Linked DNA regions of Sinorhizobium fredii. The protein of the gene in region 1 interacts with the protein of each later gene in a pairwise test. Links are inferred from orthologs where the notes say so. Each region holds a gene or a part of one and is shown on either strand. Other genes may lie near its edges.

What was found.
Region 2: the proteins of hflC (region 1) and ftsH interact in binary tests that used the Escherichia coli proteins (3 or more experiments, as listed by UniProt). The link is inferred for Sinorhizobium fredii from one-to-one orthologs.

Annotation. Positions count from the first base shown.
Region 1 is NZ_CP024307.1:2,437,746-2,441,060, reverse strand. The notes cover bases 221-3,219. They hold hflC (protease modulator HflC), read left to right. Parts: upstream 221-1,253; coding sequence 1,254-2,186; downstream 2,187-3,219. Other genes in these bases: NXT3_RS12025 (Do family serine endopeptidase), read left to right, coding at 2,981-3,219; NXT3_RS12030 (ACT domain-containing protein), read left to right, coding at 2,386-2,772; NXT3_RS12035 (DUF2065 domain-containing protein), read left to right, coding at 2,194-2,379; hflK (FtsH protease activity modulator HflK), read left to right, coding at 221-1,257. Outside these bases: more of hflK, read left to right, coding at 175-220; more of NXT3_RS12025, read left to right, coding at 3,220-3,315.
Region 2 is NZ_CP024307.1:3,366,458-3,369,671, reverse strand. What follows is about bases 29-2,926. They hold ftsH (ATP-dependent zinc metalloprotease FtsH), read left to right. Parts: upstream 29-457; coding sequence 458-2,395; downstream 2,396-2,926. Other genes in these bases: glmM (phosphoglucosamine mutase), read left to right, coding at 2,864-2,926; tilS (tRNA lysidine(34) synthetase TilS), read left to right, coding at 29-359. Also shown: more of tilS, read left to right, coding at 1-28; more of glmM, read left to right, coding at 2,927-3,214. UniProt on the Escherichia coli protein: Acts as a processive, ATP-dependent zinc metallopeptidase for both cytoplasmic and membrane proteins. Plays a role in the quality control of integral membrane proteins.

The DNA.
Region 1 (3,315 bases):
TCGTTCCTTTCCGATCGCGTCGAGAGGCCGTCAACTATTTTTAGCACTTTACGGTGAACTCGCCCGTATCGCGTTGAAAGCAATGCACATGATACCTATAACGGGATCACGTCGTGACCGGCCGCATGTCTGCGGGGCGTCCAGCGAGAGAATTTTCTTTGAAGAGAGGTTTTGATGCCCTGGAGCAATCAGAATGGCGGCGGCGGCCCATGGGGCGGCGGCGGCAATCAAGGGCCATGGGGTCAGGGAAACAGACCGCGCGGAGGCCGGGGCGGCCCGCCGGATCTGGAAGAGATCATCCGTCGCGGCCAGGATCAGCTGAAGAACGTCGTTCCGGGCGGCTTCAACGGTGGCATCTTCGTCATCGTCGGCCTGCTGATCGTCGGCTTCCTGCTGCTGAATTCGATCTACACCGTCCAGCCGGATGAACGCGGCGTCGAGATGCGCTTCGGAAAGCCGAAGGAAGAAATCTCCATGCCCGGCCTGCATTACCATTTCTGGCCGCTCGAAACCGTCGAGATCGTCAAGGTGACGGAGCAGCAGCTGAATATCGGCAGCCGTGTTGGCGCCCAGTCGAGCGCCGGGCTGATGCTGTCCGGCGATCAGAATATCGTCAACGTGCAATTCTCGGTACTGTTCTCGGTCACCGATCCGAAGTCCTATCTCTTCAACGTCGAAAACCCGGCCGACACGCTGCAGCAGGTGGCCGAGAGCGCCATGCGCGAGGTCGTCGGCCGGCGCCCGGCCCAGGACATCTTCCGCGACAACCGTCAGGCGATCGCCGCCGACGTCAAGAACACCATCCAGGCCACCATGGACACCTATGGCGCCGGCATTTCGGTGAACACGGTCGCGATCGAGGATGCGGCGCCGCCGCGCGAAGTGGCCGACGCCTTCGACGAGGTGCAGCGCGCCGAGCAGGATGAGGACCGTTTCGTCGAGGAAGCCAACCAATATGCCAACCAGGTGCTCGGCAAGGCGCGCGGCCAGGGAGCCCAGATCCGGGAAGAGGCGGCCGCCTACAAGGACCGCGTCGTCAAGGAGGCCCAGGGTGAGGCGCAGCGCTTCATTTCGGTCTATGACGCCTATTCCAAGGCGCCGGAGGTCACCCGCAGACGGCTTTACCTCGAAACCATGCAGGATGTTCTCGGCAAGTCGAAAAAGGTCATTCTCGACGAGAAGAACGGCCAGGGCGTGCTGCCCTATCTGCCGCTCAACGAAATCGGCAGGCCCGCGCAGTCGGGAGGTACCCAATGATAAACAATCGCAGTTCCATCATCCTCATCGTCCTCGCGGCGCTGCTGGTCGTCGTCTACTCGTCGGTGTTCGTCGTCAATGAGCGCCAGCAGGCGATCGTCGTTCGCTTCGGTGAAATCCGCGACGTGAAGACCGAGCCCGGGCTTTATTTCAAGCTGCCTTTCGCCTTCATGGATGCCGACCGTGTACAATATGTCGAGGACCAGGCGCTCCGCTTCGACCTCGACAATATCCGCGTGCAGGTTTCCGGCGGCAAGTTCTACGAGGTGGACGCCTTCGTGGTCTACAGGATCGCCGATCCCCGCCGCTTCCGTGAAACGGTGTCCGGCGACCGCGAATCTGCAGAAGCGCGTCTTCGCACGCGTCTCGACGCGTCGCTGCGCCGCGTCTACGGCCTGAGGGGCTTCGAGGCGGCGCTTTCGGACGAGCGCGCGTCGATGATGCGCGAGGTTCGCGCCGATCTGCGGGGAGACGCGGAATCGCTCGGACTCAACATCGAGGACGTCCGCATCCGCCGGACGGACCTGACGCAGGAAGTCTCGCAGCAGACCTTCGACCGCATGAAGGCGGAGCGCCTAGCCGAGGCCGAACTGATCCGCGCCCGCGGCAACGAAGAGGGCCAGCGCCGTCGCGCTATTGCCGATCGCCAGGTGGTCGAGATCGTCGCCGAAGCCCAGCGCGATTCGGAAATCCTTCGAGGCGAGGGCGAAGCCGAGCGGACGGGCATCTTCGCAGACGCTTTCCAACGCGACCCCGGTTTCTTCGAATTCTATCGCTCGATGGCGGCCTATACCCAGTCGATCGGAAATCCGGACACAACCGTCGTGCTGTCGCCGCACTCCGAATTCTTCCGTTATTTCAACAGCGCGGACGGGGCGGCGGCGCCGCTTTCGCCGACCGTACCGGCAGCGCCTGCGACCGGAGATTGAGCGGACGATGTCCGATCTTTTGACCGGGTTTGCATTTTTCCTGATCATCGAGGGGCTGGTGTACGCACTGGCCCCTTTGGTTCTTGTGGAATTGGCGAAGCGTTTGCCGTATGTCCCGGAGCATCAGCTGCGCCTCGCCGGGCTCACATCGGTGGCGGTTGGCGTCGGACTTGTTTGGTTGCTTCGAGGGTAGTGCGAAATGCCACATACACTGCTGATCCGGTTGGTCGATGCCGAATATGCAATTACCCGCCTGACTATCGGGTCCGCTATTCCGGAGTGGCTGCCCGGGCCAGGGTTTTGGACCGTTTCGAGTTCGCGCGAGGAGATGACGCTCGTCTGCCGTGCCGCCCGTGTCCCTTCGAGCGTCCAGAGCTCGCTTGGCTGGCGCTGCCTCCGCATCGAACAGCATTTCAGCTTCGACGTGCCGGGGGTCCTGTCTTCCGTGCTCCGCCCGCTTTCGGCGGCCGGTGTCGGCGTCTTCGCCAATTCGACCTTCAGCACCGACTATGTCTTCGTTGCCGGTTCCGATCTCGAAAAGGCGGTACAGGCGCTGAAGGAGCACGGCCACGAAATCACCAGCTGATCCGCCGAAGATCAGGAAATCGTGTCTGGACGCTCCGGAAAACCGCCGTATCTTCAACAGAAGATCGTTTGCTGCGCGAAGCAGCCGCGGCAACGCCTTGCGGCAGTGGTATAATTCGCCGAAACGAATGGGAAGGGATCACGTGGTGACCGCGGACGAGCGGAGTCCGTGGACCGTGTGGCGCAACGGAATACAGGAGCACAGCGACTTGTCGAAACGACCCAAGATCTTCCGCGGCCTGGTGTTGGCGGCTGCGACGGCACTGCTCTTTTCCAATACGGCTCTTGCCGAAACGGCGCTGCCGCGGCCGGCGGCCGGGCCGCCCTCGGTCGCCGATCTCGCCGAAAGCCTGCTCGATGCCGTGGTCAACATCTCCATCTCGCAGAACGTCAAGGCCGACGATGACAATGCGCCGATGCCGCAGGTGCCGGAGGGTTCGCCGCATCAGGAATTCTTCGACGAATTCTTCAAAGGGCAGGGCGGCGAGGGCGGGCGCCCGCGTACGGTCAACTCGCTTGGCTCCGGCTTCATCATCGATCCGTC
Region 2 (3,214 bases), 930 kb from region 1 along the record:
TGGGCGCAGGGGAGAGCGGTTCCTGGGACGGCCGGTTCACCATAGCGAGCCTCGGCCCGGCCCTGACGATCAGCGCGGAGGGCGAGGGCGGCATGTGGCGGCAGAGGCTTATTGCCGCAGGACTGCCGGAGGGGATTGCCAAGAGGGCGTCGCTGGTGGCACCTCGCGCCGAGCCAGCGGACAGCGCCGGCTCCGGCGCCGAGACCGCAGCGGCGAGGCTCGAATGCCGGATCGGCCCCTACGACACCTTTTTGCCGGGTTTCGACAGGAGCATGGCAGATACGATCGCGCTGTTGTTCGGGCGCGACAGATATGCCCCGCCGCCGGTTGAAGACGTTTTGACAGAAATGGAAGGGTGACCGGCGGTTTTCCTTGGCAAGGCGATGCCGGAACCCTATGTTAAGGGCATACAGCAGCCCGGCGAAAGCGCGGGCTGTCACAGGTTCCGGGGAGTTCGATGAACCCTAATTTTCGAAATTTTGCCCTCTGGGCAATCATAGCGCTTCTCCTGATCGCGCTGTTCAGCATGTTCCAGCAGCCGACAGAGCGCACGGGCTCGCGTGAAATTCCCTTCTCGCAATTCCTGAAGGACGTCGACGCCAGCCGCGTCAAGGAAGTTGTGATCACCGGCTCCAAGGTGATCGGCAGCTACACCGAAAGCGGTGCGACGTTCCAGACCTATGCCCCCGCCGTCGACACCGCCTTGACCGAGCGGCTCGAGGCGAAGGATGTAACGGTGACGGTGCGTCCGGAAACCGACGGTTCTTCCGGCTTCCTGAGCTATATCGGCACCCTGTTGCCGATGCTTCTGATCCTCGGCGTCTGGCTGTTTTTCATGCGCCAGATGCAAGGCGGCTCGCGCGGCGCTATGGGCTTCGGCAAGTCCAAGGCCAAGCTGCTGACGGAGGCGCATGGCCGCGTGACCTTTGACGACGTCGCCGGCGTCGACGAGGCCAAGCAGGACCTCGAGGAAATCGTCGAATTCCTGCGTGATCCGCAGAAGTTCCAGCGGCTCGGCGGCCGCATCCCGCGCGGCGTGCTGCTGGTCGGCCCGCCCGGTACCGGCAAGACGCTGCTTGCCCGCTCGGTTGCGGGTGAGGCGAACGTGCCCTTCTTCACCATCTCCGGGTCCGACTTCGTCGAAATGTTCGTCGGTGTCGGTGCCTCGCGCGTCCGCGACATGTTCGAGCAGGCGAAGAAGAACGCGCCCTGCATCATCTTCATCGACGAAATCGACGCGGTCGGCCGTCATCGTGGCGCCGGCCTCGGCGGCGGCAATGACGAGCGTGAGCAGACGCTGAACCAGTTGCTCGTCGAGATGGACGGCTTCGAGGCCAATGAAGGCATCATCCTGATCGCCGCGACGAACCGCCCCGACGTGCTGGATCCGGCGCTGTTGCGTCCCGGCCGCTTCGACCGCCAGGTCGTCGTGCCGAACCCGGACATCAACGGCCGCGAGCGAATCCTCAAGGTACATGTCCGCAATGTGCCTCTGGCGCCGAATGTCGACCTCAAGGTTCTGGCGCGCGGTACGCCCGGCTTCTCCGGCGCCGACCTGATGAACCTCGTCAACGAGGCGGCGCTGATGGCGGCGCGGCGCAACAAGCGCCTCGTCACCATGCAGGAGTTCGAGGACGCCAAGGACAAGATCATGATGGGTGCGGAGCGTCGCTCCTCCGCCATGACCGAAGCCGAGAAGAAACTCACCGCCTATCACGAGGCCGGTCACGCGATCGTCGCCCTCAACGTTCCTTCGGCCGATCCGCTGCACAAGGCGACGATCATCCCCCGCGGCCGCGCGCTCGGCATGGTGATGCAACTACCCGAAGGCGACCGCTATTCGATGAGCTACAAGTGGATGATCTCACGCCTTGCCATCATGATGGGCGGGCGCGTCGCCGAGGAACTGACCTTCGGCAAGGAGAACATCACCTCCGGCGCATCGTCCGATATCGAGCAGGCGACGAAGCTTGCGCGGGCAATGGTCACGCAATGGGGCTTCTCCGACCAACTCGGCCAGGTTGCCTATGGCGAAAACCAGCAGGAGGTCTTCCTCGGCCACTCCGTGGCGCAGCAGAAGAACGTCTCCGAAGCGACCGCCCAGAAGATCGACAACGAGATCCGCCGCCTGATCGACGACGCCTATGAAGCGGCGCGCAGCATCCTGACCGAAAAGCACCATGAGTTCGTGGCGCTCGCGGAGGGACTCTTGGAGTACGAGACGCTGACCGGCGACGAGATCAAGGCGCTGATCCGCGGCGAGAAGCCGGCACGCGATCTTGGCGACGACACACCGCCGCATCGTGGGTCGGCGGTGCCGTCGGCCGGCACGAAGAAGGAAGTCGGCAACAAGGGCGAGGAACCCGAAGGCGGCTTCGAGCCGCAGCCGCAGTAATTGAGCCGGCGTCCACGGCCATGCCAATCAAAACCGCCGCTTCCGAAGGGAGCGGCGGTTTTTTGCGGCCTCATGCATGTCGCCCAAAAGTGTGCAGCAGTTTTGGGATAACGACTGTACAAGACAAAGACCTACAGCGCGCCGCGTGAATACGTTTGAAACGCGACGCGTTTAGAGTCATCGCCAAGCACGGCGCGCTTGATAACGCCCTGTAATGATTTCTGATGGTAGTGTTGCTGCCGTTTGTTGTGCATTTGTGTCAAAGATGGCGCAAAGCCGCCCCATTTACCGTTTCGACGGGAAGGGGCTTACTATAGTTGAAGCGAGGGGAGGAAGCGCGGCCGCGTTTCCAGTCCCTCTTCGAAAGGCCCGCAGGCGAGGTCCGGGGACATGAAGACTAGTCGCGGAACACGCAACCAGACGCGCCCGGCAAAAGAGATCCTGCCGAAGCAGGACGATGGAGTTCTTATGAAGCGCAAGTATTTCGGCACCGATGGTATTCGCGGCCAATCCAATATATTCCCGATGACCGCCGATCTCGCCATGCGCGTCGGCGTTGCGGTCGGAACCATTTTCCGCAACGGCGCGCATCGTCACCGCGTGGTGATCGGCAAGGACACGCGACTTTCGGGCTATATGCTGGAAAACGCCATGGTGGCGGGCTTCACCGCCGCCGGTCTCGACGTCTTCCTGCTCGGGCCGATCCCGACGCCTGGCGTTGCGATGCTGACGCGGTCGCTCCGCGCCGATATCGGGGTGATGATCTCGGCCTCGCACAACCCGTTCCGCGACAACGGCATCAAGCTGTTCGGGCCGGAC